3 regions of the Streptomyces sp. NPDC045021 genome follow, and region 3 is predicted to be linked to each of the others. Evidence: riboswitches for the same ligand, from Rfam matches in the RefSeq annotation. Region 3 holds a riboswitch; each other region holds the start of a gene.
What was found. A riboswitch is a leader RNA that binds a small molecule or an ion and turns the genes downstream of it on or off. The one in region 3 is predicted to bind thiamine pyrophosphate.
Positions count from the first base shown of each region.

Region 1 (6,051 bases), on a different contig from region 3:
CCTTCCTCGCCACTTTCGTGTCGATGATGCTCGCCGCGGACGACGGCCCCTGGCGGGTCCTGGTCTTCCTGCTGCTCACCGTGATCAGCGACACCGGCGCCTACGCCGTCGGCTGGCGCTTCGGCCGCCGGCTCCTCGCCCCGCGCATCAGCCCCGGCAAGACCCGCGCCGGCCTCTTCGGTGCCATCGCCTTCGCGATGACGGCCGGCGCCCTGTCGATGCAGTACCTGATCGACGACGGCCAATGGTGGCAGGGCCTGATCCTGGGCCTGGTCGCCGCAGTCAGCGCGACCCTCGGCGACCTCGGCGAGTCCATGATCAAGCGCGACCTCGGCATCAAGGACATGGGCACCCTCCTCCCCGGCCACGGCGGCATCATGGACCGCCTCGACTCCCTCCTCCCCACGGCCCCCGTGGTGTGGCTGCTCCTCGTCATCTTCGTCGGCACCGGCTGACCTCGGCGCGATTGCGACACTGGTAGGAGCAAGCCTGTACCCGGAGATCTCCCGGACTGGCGATCATGCGCCCCACCAGCGGTTTCCCGCCCCGGTGGGGCGCATGCCCATGCCGCCTGGGCCGTCAGCCGCCACGCGGACCCCGCAGCCTCGAGCCTGCCCCCTCTGAACCCTTCGTCTCGCCGGCGCCGGTACCCGCCGGTCAGTTCGCGATCTTCATAGCCTCCCGCTCTGCCGACCCGCCCGGGAGCGGCGACTTCACTCTCCGGGGCGGAAGGTCACGCCGTCAGGTGTGACCGACTGTCTTACGCGGGGGGCTGTCCGATGGAACCGCGGATCGACGTGGACGCTCGACCGAGTGTTGGATGTTGTCGAGCAAGTGCGTTGATGCGCTGTCCGGTTGTCGTCGGCCGGAGCTGTTGGGTTTCGAGCCGCCGTGTCCCTGCACAGCGGCCGAGGCCCATCGTGTGATTCGTCGCGCGTCGAAGGTGCCGCACCGTGTTTTCAAGCCCGCCCAGGGCTGGCCGACAACGGCACCTCGTAGTCTGACGTCTATGGCGCCGGGTAGCGGTACATGCCCACCTCTGGATCCGGTGGGCCTTCCAGGCCGAGGTCCTTCCGCATCGCCTCGCGTACTTCCGCGTTGGTCTTCCACAGATCCGCGCGCGCCCGAAGGTAGGCGTCACTGTTGACGTCCGGCTCGGCTATGAGGACGTCGCGCATGACCTCAAGCGTCTTGCAGACAATGATGGCCAAGTCGATCACCTCGCTCGGGGCGGTCAGTGACAGGCTCTGGCGCAGTTGCCACACCTTGGAGCCCTCAAGCGCCTGGTGGAACTCGCCGTATCGCACGGCGGTGGTCAGGTTCTCGCGAAAGGTGACCGCGCGCATGTCTGTGTGGCTGCGGCTCAGCGCCGTGAGGAAGTCCACGTAGACCGCTCGACGCGTCTGCGTCCAGTGGTGAGCGCCATCACGGCGCCACCGGATGCGGTCGGCGAGCAGGGCTGAGCTGACGCCCACGACCGCGCCGGCAAGTGTGCTGAGCGGTGCTATCCAGTCCACGCCAGATGACTGCCCCTGGGGCGTGTCGGCAACCTCTGCAGAGCGCCAGGTATGGGGCCTCTGCCTGGACGATCTTGGGTCTGCATTCGGATCCCGGGTCGTCTATTCCGTGCTCACTACCGGTTCCTACGACGAGGGAAAGGCCAAATCCACCGCTCTGACCTCCGGGAACACCCGGATTCCTGGGCCGTCTGTGGGCCGTCCGAGGGTGACCGACGACGACGGATGAGCACCCCCCGTGACCGCTGTCACCCGGAGCTGCCTGCTGTGTCTGCGACACTGGTAGCACCATGCCTGTACCCGGAGAACTCACCTTTGCCGTGCCGCGCGGGGCCAAGAAGCCCCCGCGGCACCTCGCCGACCTGACCCCTGCCGAGCGACGGGAGGCGGTTGTCGAGCTGGGCGAGAAGCCGTTCCGTGCCAAGCAGCTGTCGCAGCACTACTTCGCGCGGTACGACGACGACCGGGCCGCCTGGACGGATATTCCGGCGGCCTCGCGCGACAAGCTCGCGGACGGGCTGCTGCCCGAGATGATGTCGGTCGTGCGGCACATCAGCTGTGACGACGACACGACGCGCAAGACGCTGTGGCGGCTCTTCGACGGGACGCTCGTCGAGTCGGTGCTGATGCGGTACCCGGACCGGGTCACCATGTGCATCAGTTCGCAGGCCGGCTGCGGGATGAACTGTCCGTTCTGTGCGACGGGGCAGGCGGGGCTCGACCGGAATCTTTCGACGGCCGAGATCGTGCACCAGATCGTGGCCGGAATGAAGTCGCTGCGCGACGGCGAGATCCCCGGTGGGCCGGCGCGGCTGAGCAACATCGTCTTCATGGGCATGGGCGAGCCGCTGGCCAACTACAACCGCGTCATCGGCTCGATCCGCCGGCTGACGGACCCGGAGCCCGACGGGCTGGGGCTGTCGCAGCGCGGGATCACCGTGTCGACGGTCGGGCTGGTTCCGGCGATGATGCGCTTCGCCGACGAGGGCTTCAAGTGCCGGCTCGCGGTGTCGCTGCACGCCCCGGACGACGAGCTGCGCGACACCCTGGTGCCGGTCAACACCCGCTGGAAGGTGCGCGAGGTGCTGGACGCCGCGTGGCACTACGCGGAGGTGTCCGGCCGCCGGATCTCCATCGAGTACGCGCTGATCAAGGACATCAACGACCAGGCGTGGCGGGCGGACCTGCTCGGGCGGCTGCTCAAGGGCAAGCGGGTGCATGTGAACCTCATCCCGCTCAACCCCACCCCGGGGTCGAAGTGGACCGCTTCGCGGCCGGAGGACGAGCGGGCCTTCGTGCGGATGCTGGAGTCGCACGGGGTGCCGGTGACCGTCCGTGACACGCGGGGCAGCGAGATCGACGGAGCGTGCGGGCAGCTCGCGGCCTCCGAAGGCTGAGACGCCTGCGGGTGTCGGCGGGCGCGCTGCTATCGTGGCGCTCGTAGATTCGTACAAATGAACATTTCCGACAGGGGAGCGCAGCAGCGCTGAGAGTGCGGCCACCGGCGAAGCCGGTGCGGCCGCAGACCCTCGGACCTGATCCGGGTCATACCGGCGTAGGGAGTCAACAGCTCATGAACACCAACCTTCGGCGCGCCGCGACAGCGGTCGTGGCCACCGCCCTCGGCGTGACCGCGCTGGCCGCGTGCGGCGGCTCCGACGACAAGGCCGGCGCCAAGCCGACGGCGACGTCGAAGACCGTCACCCTCGTCAGCCACGACTCCTTCGCGGCCTCCCCGGCCGTGCTGAAGGAGTTCACCAAGGAGACCGGCTACACGGTCAAGGTGCTGGCCGGCGGTGACGCGGGCGCGGCCGTGAACCAGGCGATCCTGTCGAAGGGGCACCCGCAGGGCGATGTCTTCTTCGGCGTCGACAACACGCTCCTGTCGAGGGCGCTCGACAACGACCTGTTCACGCCGTACGAGGCGAAGGGCCTGGACCAGGTCCCGGCGGCGCTGCAGCTCGACAAGGACAAGCACCGGGTCACGCCGATCGACTCCGGCGATGTCTGCGTCAACTACGACCGCAAGTACTTCGACGCGCACAAGCTGGCCGTTCCGGCGACCTTCGACGATCTGATCAAGCCGGAGTACAAGAACCTGCTGGTCACCGAGAACTCCGCGACGTCGTCGCCGGGTCTGGCCTTCCAGCTCGGCACGATCGCGAAGTACGGCGACGCCGGCTGGCAGGAGTACTGGAAGAAGCTCAAGGCCAACGGCGTCGAGGTCGTCGACGGCTGGGAGCAGGCGTACAACGATCGCTTCTCCGGCTCGGCCGGCGGCAAGGGCAAGGGCGACAAGCCTCTCGTCGTCTCGTACGCCTCCAGCCCGCCCGCCGAGGTGCTCGGCGTCAAGCCGCAGCCGGCGCAGGGGCCGACCGGTGTCGCGACCGGTACGTGTTTCCGGCAGATCGAGTTCGCCGGGCTGCTCAAGGGCGGCAAGAACGACGCGGGCGGCAAGGCGCTGCTGGACTTCCTGCTGAGCAAGACGTTCCAGCAGGACATGCCGCTGCAGATGTTCGTGAACCCGGCCCGCCAGGACGCGGCGCTGCCCGCCGAGTTCACCAAGTACGGCGTGAAGATCGACACCCCGTTCACCGTGGCGCCCGACGAGATCGCCAAGAACCGTGACCAGTGGGTCAAGACATGGTCCTCGCTCGTCCTGAAGTAGGGACTCCGGAAGGGACTCCCGAGGAGCCGCGACGCGGGACTCCGGTGCGGGTCCGGCGGCGCGTCCCGCGGGCGGCCGCGGTGCGGCTCGGCCTGATGGCCGTGCCCACCGCGTTCTTCGCGGTCTTCTTCGCCTATCCGGTGGCCGCCATCGTCACCCGGGGCCTGCGCGTCGGCGGCCGGTGGCGGTTCGGCCGGATCGGCGAGGTGCTGACCGACCCGGAGATCCTGCGGGTGCTGTGGTTCACCGCGTGGCAGGCGGTCGTCTCGACCGGGCTGACGCTGCTGGTCGCGCTCCCGGCGGCGTACGTCTTCGCCCGCTTCGATTTCCCGGGCAAGCGGCTGTTGCGGGCGGTGGTGGCCGTGCCGTTCGTGCTGCCCACGGTCGTGGTCGGCTCGGCGTTCCTGGCGCTGCTGGGACGCGGCGGGATGCTCGACGACCTGTGGGGCGTCCGGCTGGACACCACCGTCTGGGCGATCCTGCTCGCGCATGTCTTCTTCAACTTCGGCGTCGTCGTCCGGTCCGTCGGCGGCCTGTGGTCGCAGCTCGACCCGCGCCAGGAGGAGGCCGCCCGGGTGCTCGGCGCCGGCCGCTTCGAGGCGTGGCGCCGGGTGACGCTGCCGGCGCTGGGGCCGGCCGTGGCCGCCGCCGCGCTGATGGTCTTCCTCTTCACCTTCACGTCCTTCGGCGTGATCCAGATCCTCGGCGGGCCGAAGTACTCCACGCTGGAAGTGGAGATCTACCAGCAGACCGCGCAGTTCCTCGACCTGCCGACGGCCGCGGTGCTCACCCTCGTGCAGTTCGCGGCGGTCGCCGCGATCCTCGCGCTGCACGCGTGGACGGTGCGCCGCCGGGAGAGCACGCTGAAGCTCGTCGAGGCCGCGCACACCTCGCGACGCCCGCGCGGCGCGGCCCAGTGGGCGCTGCTGTGGGCGGTGCTCGCCGTCATCGTCCTGCTGATCCTGGTGCCGCTCGGCGTGCTGGTGGCGCGCTCGCTGGACGGCCCCGACGGCTACGGCCTCGCCTTCTACCGGGCGCTGCTCTCGGTCCCGGAGACCGGCGGGACCTTCGTCGTCGCCCCCATCGAAGCGGTCTGGAACTCCCTGCAGTACGCGGCGGTGGCCACGCTCATCGCGCTGCTGGTGGGCGGCCTGGCCGCCGCGGCGCTGACGCGGCGCGCGGGCAGGCTGGTGCGCGGGTTCGACGCGCTGTTGATGCTGCCGCTGGGCACCTCGGCGGTGACCGTCGGCTTCGGCTTCCTCATCACCCTCGACGAGCCCCCGCTGGACCTGCGCTCGACGTGGCTGCTGGTGCCGCTGGCGCAGGCCCTGGTGGGCGTGCCGTTCGTGGTCCGCACGATGCTGCCCGTGCTGCGGGCGGTCGACGAGCGGCTTCGCGAGGCGGCGGCGGTGCTGGGCGCCTCGCCGTGGCGCGCCTGGCGCGAGGTGGACCTGCCGCTGGTACGGCGGGCGCTGCTGATCGCGGCGGGCTTCGCGTTCGCCGTCTCGCTCGGCGAGTTCGGCGCGACGGTCTTCATCGCGCGGCCCGACAACCCGACCCTGCCGGTCGCGGTGGCCCGGCTCCTCGGGCGCGCCGGGGAGCTCAACTACGGGCAGGCGATGGCATTGAGCACCATCCTGATGCTGGTGTGCGCGGGCGCGCTGCTGGCACTGGAGCGGCTGCGCACCGACCGTTCAGGAGAGTTCTAGATGTCTCAGCCCCTGGCCAAGTCGCAGCCACCGTCGCAGCCACAGCCGCTGCTGCGGCTCGACGGTGTGACGGTCCGCTTCGGGAAGCGCGCGGCGCTCGACGCCGTGGACCTGGAGGTCGCCGAGCACGAGACGGTCTGCGTGCTCGGGCCGAGCG
Region 1 covers NZ_JBWKIQ010000011.1:21,280-27,330, reverse strand. The annotation lists gene AC07DC_RS29070 (phosphatidate cytidylyltransferase) at 1-455, shown strand, start outside; gene AC07DC_RS29065 (hypothetical protein) at 1,008-1,517, opposite strand; gene rlmN (dual-specificity RNA methyltransferase RlmN) at 1,808-2,914, shown strand; TPP riboswitch at 2,977-3,096, shown strand; gene AC07DC_RS29055 (thiamine ABC transporter substrate-binding protein) at 3,091-4,185, shown strand; gene AC07DC_RS29050 (ABC transporter permease) at 4,281-5,894, shown strand; gene AC07DC_RS29045 (ABC transporter ATP-binding protein) at 5,895-6,051, shown strand, end outside.
Region 1: it holds a riboswitch for thiamine pyrophosphate, as region 3 does, so the genes downstream of both, AC07DC_RS29055 (thiamine ABC transporter substrate-binding protein) here and thiO (glycine oxidase ThiO) in region 3, are expected to answer to the same signal.

Region 2 (6,051 bases), on a different contig from region 3:
CTGTGGGTCCTTATGCGTCCCGAATGCCCTGGAGCGCTTTCGGGCCGCCCGAGGAGCAACTGACCAAGGCCAGAAAGCTGTGCGGACTACCGATACCGAGTGCTGCCTGATCGATATTCCGCTCCGCATCGCACGAGGACGTCCTCCTGTCATCTCCCCCCGGAAAGGCTGCGATTGTGACCGAGCACAGATCTCTTTCACGCTCGAAAACCCTTCGTCCCCCAGCGCCGCCCGTCGCCACCCTCGACGACGACGCGACACTGCATGCCATGGGTTATCCGCGGAAACTTACCCGTCGATTTCGCGCGTTTGACAACTTCGCGATATCTTTCACCATCATCAACATCATCGCCGGCATCTTCTCCTCGTTCGGTTTCGGCATGGCTGCCGGCGGTCCGCGGATTCTCATATTCGGCTGGATAGGCGTATCCATCATGGTGCTGTTCGTCGGCGCCTCGATGGGAGAGATCGCCTCCGCCTATCCGACCAGCGGCGCGCTGTACTTCTCCGCGGGCAAGCTCGCCAAACGGCACCGCGGCGCGTGGTCCTGGTACACCGGCTGGCTGAACTTCGTCGGCCAGGTGGGCGGGACGGCCGCCACCGGCTACGCCGCCGCCACGTTCATCCAGGCCTTCATCGCGATGCAGTGGACCGACTACGAGGTGACGGCGCAGCGCACCGTGGGCATCACAGCGGTGATCCTGCTGCTCCAGGCGCTGGCCAACACCTATACGGTGCAGCTGATCGCCTTGCTGAACCGTATATCCGTGTGGTGGCTGTTCATCGGCATGGTCGTGATCGTCGTCTGCCTGACCGTCATACCCGACCACCACCAGTCGGTCTCCTTCGTGACGCATTTCGAGAACAACACCGGCTTCTCCAACGGCATTTACGGCGCCATGCTCGGTCTGCTCGTCACCAGTTGGACCTTCACCGGCTTCGACGGCAGTTTCCACATGTCGGAAGAGACCGTGCAGGCCACCGTCAACGCGCCCAAGGGCATCATGCGGTCGATCGCCTACTCCGCGGGCATCGGCCTGATTCTGATGCTCGCCCTGGTGTACGCGATTCGTGATTACGCCGCCGAGGCAAAGTCCGCCGCTCCGCCGGTGCAGATTCTCATCGACGCGCTCGGTATGGGCACCGCGAAGCTGCTGCTGCTGATCGTGATCGGCGCCATGCTGTTCTGCGGCCTGGCCAACATGACCAGTAATACCCGGCAGATTTTTGCCTTCTCCCGCGACGGTGCGATGCCCGGCTCGCGTTGGTGGCATTCGGTGTCCCCCCGCACCCGCACACCCGTCAAGGCCGTATGGCTCGCGGCGGCCTGCTCCATCGTGCTGGTACTGCCCGGTTGGTGGTCCCACACCGCCTTCACCGCCATTGTGAGCGTCAATGTCGTCGGGCTGTTCCTCGCCTACGGCGTGCCGATTTTCCTGCGGCTGCGCCTGGGCGACGAATTCGAGTCCGGCCCCTGGAACCTCGGGCGCTACGGCAAGGTCGTCGGGATCGTCTCCGTGACGTGGATCGTCCTCAGCAGTGTGCTGTTCATGCTGCCGCAGACCTCCCCCATCACCTCGACCAACTTCAACTACGCCCCGATCGCGCTGGGGGTCGTGCTGATCATCGCCACGGTCTGGTGGTTCGCCACCGCGCGCAAGCGTTTCCAGGGACCGGTCAGCTACGGCCGCCCCGACGAAGTGGCCGCGATGGACCTGATCTGACCCGGCGGCACCTGATCCACCCGAATCACCTGAACGTCGATCGAAGTACATTGCGGAGGTCCCGGTGGGAATCCCACCGGGACCTCACGCATGTGCGGCGCTCAGCGGCCCGTCGTCAGTCGGCCAGCGGCAGGTAGACGCGGTTGCCGCTCGCCGCGAACTCCGCGGACTTCTGCCGCATCCCGGCCTCCGGGTCCAGCAGCAGATCCCCGCCGTGCTCCTTGCGGATGTCCTGACTGATCTTCATCGAGCAGAACTTGGGGCCGCACATGGAGCAGAAGTGCGCGGTCTTCGCGCCGTCCGCCGGCAGCGTCTCGTCGTGGAAGTCACGGGCGGTGTCCGGGTCCATGGCCAGGTTGAACTGGTCCTCCCAGCGGAACTCGAAGCGGGCGTCGGACAGGGCGTCGTCCCAGTCCTGCGCCCCCGGGTGGCCCTTGGCCAGATCCGCCGCGTGGGCCGCGATCTTGTACGTGATGACGCCGGTCTTGACGTCGTCGCGGTTGGGCAGGCCCAGGTGCTCCTTGGGCGTGACGTAGCAGAGCATCGCGGTGCCCCACCAGGCGATCATCGCGGCGCCGATGCCCGAGGTGATGTGGTCGTAGGCGGGCGCGACATCCGTGGTGAGCGGGCCGAGCGTGTAGAACGGCGCCTCCTCGCAGATCTCCTGCTGGAGGTCGATGTTCTCCTTGATCTTGTGCATCGGGACGTGCCCGGGGCCCTCGATCATGGTCTGCACGTTGTGCCGCTTGGCGATGGTGTTCAGCTCGCCCAGCGTCCGCAGCTCCGCGAACTGCGCCTCGTCGTTGGCGTCGGCGATGGAGCCGGGGCGCAGACCGTCGCCGAGCGAGTACGTGACGTCGTAGGAGGCGAGGATGTCGCAGAGCTCTTCGAAGTTCTCGTAGAGGAACGACTCCTTGTGGTGCGCGAGGCACCAGGCGGCCATGATCGAGCCGCCGCGCGAGACGATGCCGGTCTTGCGGCGGGCGGTCAGCGGGACGTACCGCAGCAGCACGCCGGCGTGGACCGTCATGTAGTCGACGCCCTGCTCGGCCTGCTCGATGACGGTGTCCTTGTAGACCTCCCAGGTCAGCTCCTCGGCCTTGCCGTCGACCTTCTCCAGCGCCTGGTAGAGGGGGACGGTGCCGATGGGGACGGGGGAGTTGCGCAGCACCCATTCACGGGTGGTGTGGATGTTGCGGCCGGTGGACAGGTCCATGACCGTGTCGGCGCCCCACTTGGTGGCCCACGTCATCTTGTCCACCTCCTCCTCGATCGAGGAGGTGACCGCGGAGTTGCCGATGTTGGCGTTGACCTTCACCAGGAACCGCTTGCCGATGATCATCGGCTCGATCTCGGGGTGGTTCACGTTCATCGGCATGACGGCCCGGCCGGCCGCGATCTCCTCGCGCACCACCTCGGGGGAGACGTTCTCGCGGATCGCGATGTACTCCATCTCCGGCGTGATGTCGCCGCGGCGTGCGTACGCGAGCTGCGTCACCGCCTGCCCGTCACGCCCCCTGCGCGGCACCCGGGGGCGGCCGGGGAAGACCGCGTCGAGGTTGCGCAGACCGCCGCGGGGAGAGGTGTGCTTGATCCCGTCGTCCTCGGGGCGGACCGGGCGGCCCGAGTACTCCTCGGTGTCGCCGCGGCCGATGATCCAGTTCTCACGCAGCGGCGCCAGGCCGCGGCGGACGTCGGTGGTGACGTTCGGATCGGTGTACGGCCCCGACGTGTCGTACAGCGTCACGTCACGGCCGGTGGTGAGGTGCACCTGGCGCACGGGGACCTGGATGTCCGGCCTGGTGCCGGTCAGGTAGCCCTTGTGCCAGCCGGGCTCGCGCCTATCCGTTGAAACGGGCTTTTCCGTCGAAACGGGCTGAACGGAGACAGGCATGCGTGCATCCTGCGTGGTCATGAGACCCAACTCCCTACGCCGGCATTACCCGGTAACAGGTTCAGCGGTCGGCGCAGTTCTTCAGCGCCCTCTCAGCCCGGTGCTCCGAGCTCCCGCGATTGCAAAGGTGCCCCCACGGTAGCGGGTGAGTACGAACGCACACCAGGGGGTCTTGCGATGATCGGTCCGTGGACACCCCTCCGACGTCGCCGCACGCGCATGCGCACACCCACAGTCACGGTCCGGTCCCGCCGGTCTCGAAGCACCTCCGCAAGGTCATCGCGGTGGTGCTGGTCCCGTTCGCCGCCGCGGTGCTCGCCGGGCTGATCGTGCTGTGGCCCGGTGGGGTACCGCAGCACGCGCACACCGGGGTCGGGTTCGACCAGCAGACGCAGCAGGCCCGGGTCACCCGGATCGACGACATCTCCTGCGCCGAGGCGAACACACAGTCACCGGCGACGCCGGCGCCCGGCGCCACCGCCGCCCCGCCGGAAGGCTGCGAGAAGGCGACCATCGAGGTCACCTCGGGCAAGGACAAGGGCCGGACGTTCACCGAGATCGTGCATCCCGACCAGACCCGCCGCTACACGGTGGGCCAGGGCGTGGTGGTGGCGTACGCACCCGACGCCCCGAAGGAGCTGCAGTACGCGGTGACCGACGTCGACCGTGGCTTCCCGCTGGCGCTGCTGGCCGGGATCTTCGCCCTCGCGGTGATCGCCGTCGGCAGGCTGCGCGGCCTGATGGCGCTGATCGCGCTGGTCATCAGCTTCGCGATCCTGACGCTGTTCATCCTCCCGGCGATCCTGCACGGCCACAATCCGCTGCTGGTGGCGGTGATCGGCGGCAGCGCGATCATGCTGATCGCGCTCTACATGTGCCACGGCCTCAACGCCCGTACGTCGGTGGCGGTGATCGGCACGCTCTGCTCCCTGTTCCTGATCGGGATCCTCGGCTCGGTCTTCATCTCCTGGGCGCACCTGACGGGCAACACCTCGGACGAGACCGGGCTGATCCACTCCCTCTATCCGGGTATCGAGATCAAGGGCCTGCTGCTGGCCGGCATCATCATCGGCTCGCTGGGCGTCCTGGACGATGTGACGGTCACCCAGACCGCGGCGGTGTGGGAACTGAAGGACGCCGACCCCGGCGCGAGTTGGCGCAAGCTCTACGGCGCCGGCATGCGGATCGGCCGGGACCACATCGCGTCCGTGGTGAACACCCTGGTGATGGCGTACGCGGGTGCGGCACTGCCGCTCCTGCTGCTGTTCTCGGTGGCGCGCAGCGGGGTGCTGCGGGTCGCCGGCAGCGAACTGGTGGCGGAGGAGATCGTACGGACGCTGGTCGGCAGCATCGGCCTCGTCGCGTCGGTTCCCCTGACCACGCTCCTGGCAGCGCTCGTTGTCAGTGCCGACCGGCACAATACGAAGACGGACGTGACGGAGGCGAGGGACACTTCCCCCGCGAGGAGTGGCGGCGGGGGTCACCGGCGCAAGGGGAAGTAGGCCGCGCTCGCGGGGGCGGGGAGCGGCCGGTGGAGGCGAACGGGGGGACGATGGCCGGGATGATCGGGCTGCAGGGCAGGGTGACGGGGCGGATCGGCCCCGGGCTGGTCGGCGAGGTGATCGTCCAAGTGCGCGGCGGCGCCGAGGCGTTCCTGGCGTATCCGGTCACACCGGGCGAACGAATAGAGCCGGGAACGCCGATCGTGGTCGTGGAATACCAGGCTCCGCGGACGGTCTACGTGGCCGCGGCCTTCGGCTGAGCGGGCTTCGTATCAAGACTGCGCCAAGGTTCCGTCAGGGTGTTCACCACGGCGTTGCGCGAGAGCACACTCGCGATCACCAGGCCCCGCATCGGGGCCGTTGTGAGGGGGCGTATGCCGATGATCATCGGCGTCGTGGCGGGAGTCGTTCTCGCCGCAATCATCATCGTGATCGGGCTGTTCAAGCTCATGTGGAGGGTCGCGGAGCCGAATGAGGCGCTTGTCATCTCCGGTTCCCGACACCGGACCGAGGGCATCGAGGAAGGTCTGGGCTTCCGTATCGTCACCGGGCGCGGGACGTTCGTGATCCCCGGTGTCCAGGCCGTGCGCAAGCTCTCGCTCGATCTCAACGAGACCGAGTTGCTGGTGGACTGTGTGACGCAGCAGGGCATCCCGCTGAAGGTGCGCGGAGTCGTCATCTTCAAGGTCGGCGACGACTTCGTGTCGATAGCCAACGCCGCACGCCGTTTCCTGGACCAGCAGAAGTTCATGGGCGACCGGGTGCACAACGTCTTCGCGGGTCATCTGCGGTCGATCGTCGGCGGGTTGACGGTCGAGGACATGATCCGTGACCGCGAGAAGCTCACCGGGCAGACCCGGGCCGCTTCCGGCTCCGAGATGGAGAAGCTCGGCCTGATCATCGACTCGCTGCAGATCCATGAGATCGAGGA
Region 2 covers NZ_JBWKIQ010000002.1:340,131-346,181, reverse strand. The annotation lists gene AC07DC_RS08615 (hypothetical protein) at 1-110, shown strand, start outside; gene AC07DC_RS08610 (amino acid permease) at 270-1,724, shown strand; gene thiC (phosphomethylpyrimidine synthase ThiC) at 1,840-3,639, opposite strand; TPP riboswitch at 3,633-3,745, opposite strand; gene AC07DC_RS08600 (YibE/F family protein) at 3,807-5,120, shown strand; gene AC07DC_RS08595 (hypothetical protein) at 5,180-5,380, shown strand; gene AC07DC_RS08590 (flotillin family protein) at 5,495-6,051, shown strand, end outside.
Region 2: it holds a riboswitch for thiamine pyrophosphate, as region 3 does, so the genes downstream of both, thiC (phosphomethylpyrimidine synthase ThiC) here and thiO (glycine oxidase ThiO) in region 3, are expected to answer to the same signal.

Region 3 (6,051 bases):
GGTAACGGCCATCGAGCGTCTGCCCGACGAGAGGGTCCTGCAGGGTCGTATCCACGACACGGAAGTCTACGAGCCGTCGCCGACACGTCTCACCGAACGCGGCCGTACTGTGTCCCGCCCGTACCGATCCGGGACGCAACCGTGACCGTCCGCCCCGGTGGGAGGCGGACCGGGGCCCGGACCGGGGTACGGATCGGGTCACGGGTCAGGTCCCGGATCAGGCCCTGGACGAGGTCGCGCTGAAGGCGGGCCGTTCGGGATCGAAGGCGGCCACGCCCTCGACCGGGGACGACGCGGCGGCGTAGTGCCGGCGGGGGATGCGTCCGGCCCGGAACGCGAGCCGCCCCGCCTCGACCCCGTGCCGCATGGCCCCCGCCATGAGCACCGGCTGCTGGGCCCGCGTCACCGCCGACGCCAGCATGACCGCGGCGCACCCCAGTTCCATGGCGAACGCCGCGTCGGACGCGGTACCCGCCCCGGCGTCGAGGATGACCGGGACGCCCGCCCGCTCGGTGATCAGCTGGAAGTTGTGCGGATTGCGGATCCCGAGCCCGGAGCCGATGGGCGAGCCCAGCGGCATGATCGCCGCGCAGCCCACGTCCTCGAGCTTGCGCGCGAGCACCGGGTCGTCGTTGGTGTAGGGCAGGACGGTGAATCCGTCGTCGACCAGCGTCTCGGCGGCGTCGAGCAGCTCGACGGTGTCGGGCAGCAGGGTGCGCTCGTCGGCGATGACCTCCAGCTTGATCCAGTCGGTCCCCAGCGCCTCGCGGGCCAGCCGCGCGGTGAGGACGGCCTCGCCCGCCGTGAAGCAGCCGGCCGTGTTCGGCAGGACGCGGATGCCGTGCCTGCCCAGAACGGAGAGCACCGAGCCCTTCGTCGCCGGGTCCAGGCGGCGCATCGCGACCGTGGTGAGCTCCGTACCGGAGGCGAGCAGCGCCTGTTCGAGGATCTCCAGGCTGGGCGCACCACCGGTGCCCATGATCAGCCGGGAGGTGAAGGGGACGCCGGCGATCCGCAGGGTGTCGTCGGCGGTGTGCGGAGTGTGCGCGGGGTGCGGCACGGGATCAGCCTCCCTGGACGGCGGTGAGGACCTCGACGCGGTCGCCGTCGACGATCGCGGTGGTGGTCCAGCGGCTGCGGGGGACGACGGCCTCGTTGACGGCGGCGGCGACGCCCGAGGGGGCGGCGGTCAGGGTGGCGACGAGACGGTCGAGGGTCAGGCCCTCGGCGATCTCGCGGGCCTCACCGTTGACGGAGACGGTCATGCGGGCTGCTCCTGAAGCGTGAAGCGTGCGGGGGAGAAGGGCCGGGCCGACTCGGGCACCGAGCCCGTCGTGAGCAGCTCGGCCATGATGTCGCCGGTCACCGGGGTCAGCAGGACGCCGTTGCGGTGGTGGCCGGTGGCCAGCAGCAGACCGGGCAGCGCGCTGCGGCCGAGCAGCGGGGCGTTGTCGGGCGAGCCGGGGCGCAGCCCCGCGAGGGTCTCGACCAGCGGCAGTTCGGTGAGCCCCGGCACCAGCTCGTGGGCGTCGCGCAGCAGTTCGTAGACGCCGCCCGCGGTGACCGTGGTGTCCCAGCCGAGCTCCTCGCTGGTCGCGCCGATGACGAGCTCACCGTTCGCGCGCGGCACGAGGTACACATGGCCGCCGCGCACCACGGCCCGCACGGTGCGGGAGAGGAAGGGCGCGTGGGCCGGCGGGATGCGCAGTCGCAGGATCTGCCCCTTGACCGGGCGGACCGGGGGCAGGGCGTGCTCGGGGATGCCCGGCAGGCCGCCGCTGCGGCTGCCCGCCGCCAGGACGGTCTGCTCGGCGGCGATCACCGTGCCGTCGTCGAGCACCGCGCCGGTGGCGTGGTCCCGTACGGTCTCGACGCGCGCCACGGAGCGCCGGTGCAGGGCCACGCCCGCGAGTTCGGCCGCGCGCAGCAGCGCCGCGGCCAGCCGCCGCGGATCCACCTGGTGGTCGCCGTCGACGCGCAGACCGCCCCGCACGCCGGGTGCCAGCATCGGCTCCAGCCGGCGGCACTCACGGCCGGAGAGCCACTCGGACTGCAGACCGAGCGACGTCTGGAAGGCGTGCAGCTCGCGCAGGTCGGCGCGGTCGTCGGCGTCCAGGGCGACGGCGAGCGTGCCGCACGGCCGGTAGCCCAGGCCCAGCCCGGTGACGTCCTCCAGCTCCGCGGCGAAGGACGGATAGCGGCGGGCCGACGCGAGATTGAGGTCGAGCAGCGTCTGCTCGCCGTACTGCAGCTCGGTGACGGCGGCCAGCATGCCGGCCGCGACATGTGCGGCGCCGCCGCCCGGCGCCGGGTCGGCGACCGCGGTGCGCAGCCCGCGCTGCGCGGCGCGCCAGGCCGTGACGAGTCCGATGATTCCGCCGCCCACGACCAGTACGTCGTAGCGGTGGCGAGATGGATGCATGAGTGTCCCGCTCCTCCCTTCGCCGGCATGACCCGGATCAGGTTCGTACGGTCGGCGGCCGGTCAGCCGCCCTCTCAGCCCGGTACGTCCGGGCTCCCGCGAGTGCGTTAGCCCCGCCACCCTAGTACGCGGCCCCGATCCGCGGTAAGGGACCAGGTCGCCGGGGACGAGCGGTCCGCGAGGAGGGGAGGGAAGAGTCAGGGGGATCGGATTTCGCACTGGTGCCCTGCCGGTAATCAATGGAGCGTTACGGTGATCGTGTGAGCCAGCCAAGCGCCGAGCGCGCAGTGATCGTCGGGGCCGGGATGGCCGGAGTGCAGACTGCTGTGTCGTTGCGGGAGCAGGGGTGGCGCGGCGACATCACGCTGATCGGCGCCGAGCCGCACGCGCCGTACGACCGCCCGCCGCTGTCCAAGTCCGTGCTCCTCGGCACCGCCGAGGGCTCGCCCTTCGACGTGGACTTCAACGGCCTCGGCGTCGAGCTGCTGCTCGACCGGCACGTCGGCGCGCTGCGCCCCGCGGAACGGCATGTGGTCACCGACGAGGACGTGGTCCGCTACGACCGGCTGGTGCTCGCCACCGGCGCCCACCCGGTGGCGCTGCCCGGCAGCGAGGGCATCCCCGGCGTCTACATGCTGCGCACCCTGGACGACGCCGCAGAACTGCGGCCGGTGCTCGACGAGAAGCGTGACGTCGTCGTGGTCGGGGCGGGCTGGATCGGCGCGGAGTTCGCCACGGCGGCCCGCCAGGCGGGCTGCGCGGTGACCGTCGTCGAGGCGGCCGACCGGCCGCTCGCCGGAGTCCTGCCGGGCTCCGTCACCGACCACATGCGCGGCTGGTATGCGGACGCCGGCGCCGAACTGATCACCGGGACCGCGGTCGCGGCCGTCGAGCCGGGCACGGTGCTGCTCGCCGACGGGAGGCGGCTGCGGGCCGGGGCCGTCGTCGTCGGCATCGGCGCACGGCCGGCCACCGGCTGGCTGGCGGGCTCCGGCGTCGCGCTGGGCCCCGACCGCTCGGTGCTGGCCGACGACCGGCTGCGGACCTCCGTCGCCGATGTGTTCGCGGTGGGGGACTGCGCGTCCTTCCCGTCCGCGCGCTTCGGCGAGCGGCTGCTCGTCCACCACTGGGACAACGCCCTCCAGGGGCCGCGCGCCGCCGCCGCCAACGTGCTGGGCGGCGACGAGGTGTACGACCCGGTGCCGTACTTCTGGTCCGAGCAGTTCGGCCGCTTCGTGCAGTACGCGGGCCACCACTCGGCCGGCGACACCCTGCTGATGCGCGGCGACCCGGCCGGGCCCGCCTGGTCGGTGTGCTGGCTGCGGGACGGCGTGCTCACGGCGCTCCTCACCGTCGGCCGCCCGCGCGATCTGGCCCAGGGCCGCAAGCTCATCGAGCGCACCGCCCACCTGGACCCCGGCCTGGTCAGCGACCCGGCCGTCCCCCTCAAGACGGCGGTGCAGCCCACCCCGTGAACCGGCCCGGTTCGGGGGATGGGGCCAAAAACGACTCCGCGCGTCCAATGTGGTCAAACCGTCAGGCCCAGCGGCGGCGAACCGGTACGCGGGTGCCCGTCAGGGATGGCACGCTTGTCCCGTGACCGAGATCGACGCAACGATTGATGCCCTCGTACCTTCCTGGCTGAACCTCCCCGAGGTCGCCGAGCGACTGGGTGTGCCCATCACCCGGGTCCGCCCGATGATCAAGGAGAAGCTGTTCCTCGCCATCCGCCGCGGTGACAACCGCGTCCTGATGGTCCCCGCCGACTTCATCGGCGAGGGAAGCATCGTCAAGGGCCTGCCCGGCCTGCTGACGGTCCTCAAGGACAACGGATTCAGCGACGATGAGGCGCTGGAGTGGCTGTTCACCGCGGACCCGACGCTGCCCGGCACGCCCATCCAGGCGCTGAAGGAGAACCGCGGGACCGAGGTGAAGCGCCGCGCCCAGGCGCTCGCCCTGTAGATCCGTAGAGCAGCAGAGCCGTAGACCTCACCGAGGGGGAGCACCACCATGGCCACGCCGAACACCGTCCGCGAGCGGTTCGCCGACGCCCGGCTGTACCTGTGCACCGACGCCAGGACCGGCCGGGGCGACCTGGCCGCCTTCGCGGACGCGGTGCTCGCCTCGGATGTCGACGTCATCCAGCTGCGCGCCAAGGGGATCGAGGCCCGCGACGAGCTGGACGCGCTCGCGGTCCTGGCCGAGGCGTGCCGCCGGCACGGCAAGCTGCTCGCGGTGAACGACCGGGCGGACGTCGCGCACGCGTCGGGGGCGGACGTTCTGCACCTGGGACAGGGCGATCTGCCGGTGCCCGCCGCCCGCGCGATCCTGGGCGAGGACGTGATCATCGGGCGGTCCTGCCACGCGGAGTCCGAGGCCGCGGCCGCCGCGGTGGAACCGGGCGCGGACTACTTCTGCACCGGACCGGTCTGGCCCACCCCGACCAAGCCCGGTCGGCACGCGCCGGGCCTGGACCTGGTGCGGTACGCGGCCTCGCTGGAGACCGACCGGCCCTGGTTCGCCATCGGCGGTATCGATCTGACCAACGTCGAGCAGGTGCTGGCGGCCGGTGCCCGGCGGATCGTCGTCGTCCGAGCGATCACCGAGGCCGACGATCCGGCCGCCGCGGCGGCCGCACTCGCGAAGATCGTCCGGTCCTACGACCACTGACGGCTCCCCGGCCGACCGCCGGTCACTCTCCGACCGGTCCTGATCGCACGCCAGGTGTCCGCCGGGCGTCCACTCCGTGCCCCGCGCGTCATCAGCGCGTGTCCAAGGGATGGACGAGGGTGGGGCGCAACCGGATAAATCGCCCGTCCTGGTTACGGGCGGTGGCGAGGCGCGGATACCCTTCGGGTATGGCCCTTGGGACAGCTTCCACCCGGACCGATCACGCGGTCACCATTCGTGAACTTCTCGCGTCCGGCGAGCGGTCGTATTCGTTTGAATTCGCCGCGCCGAAGACCGAGAAGGGCGAGCGGACGCTCTGGAACGCCATCCGCCGCATCGAGGCGGTAGGGCCGACCTTCGTGTCCGTGACCTACGGTGCCGGCGGCTCGTCCCGCGAGGGCACGGTCCGCGCCACCGACCGGATCGTCTCCGACACCACGCTGACCCCGGTCGCGCACCTGACGGCGGTCAACCACTCGATCGCCGAGCTGCGCAACATCATCGGCCAGTACGCCGACGCCGGGATCCGGAACATCCTCGCGGTGCGCGGCGACCCGCCCGGCGACCCGCTCGGCGAGTGGATCAAGCACCCCCAGGGGCTGCTGTACGCCGCCGACCTGGTCCGGCTGATCAAGGAGTCCGGCGACTTCTGCGTCGGCGTCGCGGCGTTCACCGAGATGCACCCGCGCTCCACCGACTGGGAGTCCGACACCCGGAACTTCGTCGACAAGTGCCGTGCCGGGGCCGACTTCGCGATCACCCAGATGTTCTTCGACGCGGACGACTACTTCCGGCTGCGTGACCGGGTGGCCGCCGCCGGCTGCGAGACGCCGATCATTCCCGAAGTCATGCCGGTCACCAATGTGCGGCAGATCGAGCGCTTTGCGCAGCTCGGCAACGCGCCTTTCCCGCCGGACCTGGCGGACCGTATCCTCGCGGTGAAGGACGATCCGGCGGCG
Region 3 covers NZ_JBWKIQ010000009.1:301,420-307,470, reverse strand. The annotation lists gene pknB (Stk1 family PASTA domain-containing Ser/Thr kinase) at 1-55, opposite strand, end outside; gene AC07DC_RS26840 (thiazole synthase) at 218-1,060, opposite strand; gene thiS (sulfur carrier protein ThiS) at 1,065-1,265, opposite strand; gene thiO (glycine oxidase ThiO) at 1,262-2,422, opposite strand; TPP riboswitch at 2,419-2,532, opposite strand; gene AC07DC_RS26825 (NAD(P)/FAD-dependent oxidoreductase) at 2,662-3,897, shown strand; gene AC07DC_RS26820 (Rv2175c family DNA-binding protein) at 4,019-4,384, shown strand; gene thiE (thiamine phosphate synthase) at 4,433-5,092, shown strand; gene metF (methylenetetrahydrofolate reductase [NAD(P)H]) at 5,281-6,051, shown strand, end outside.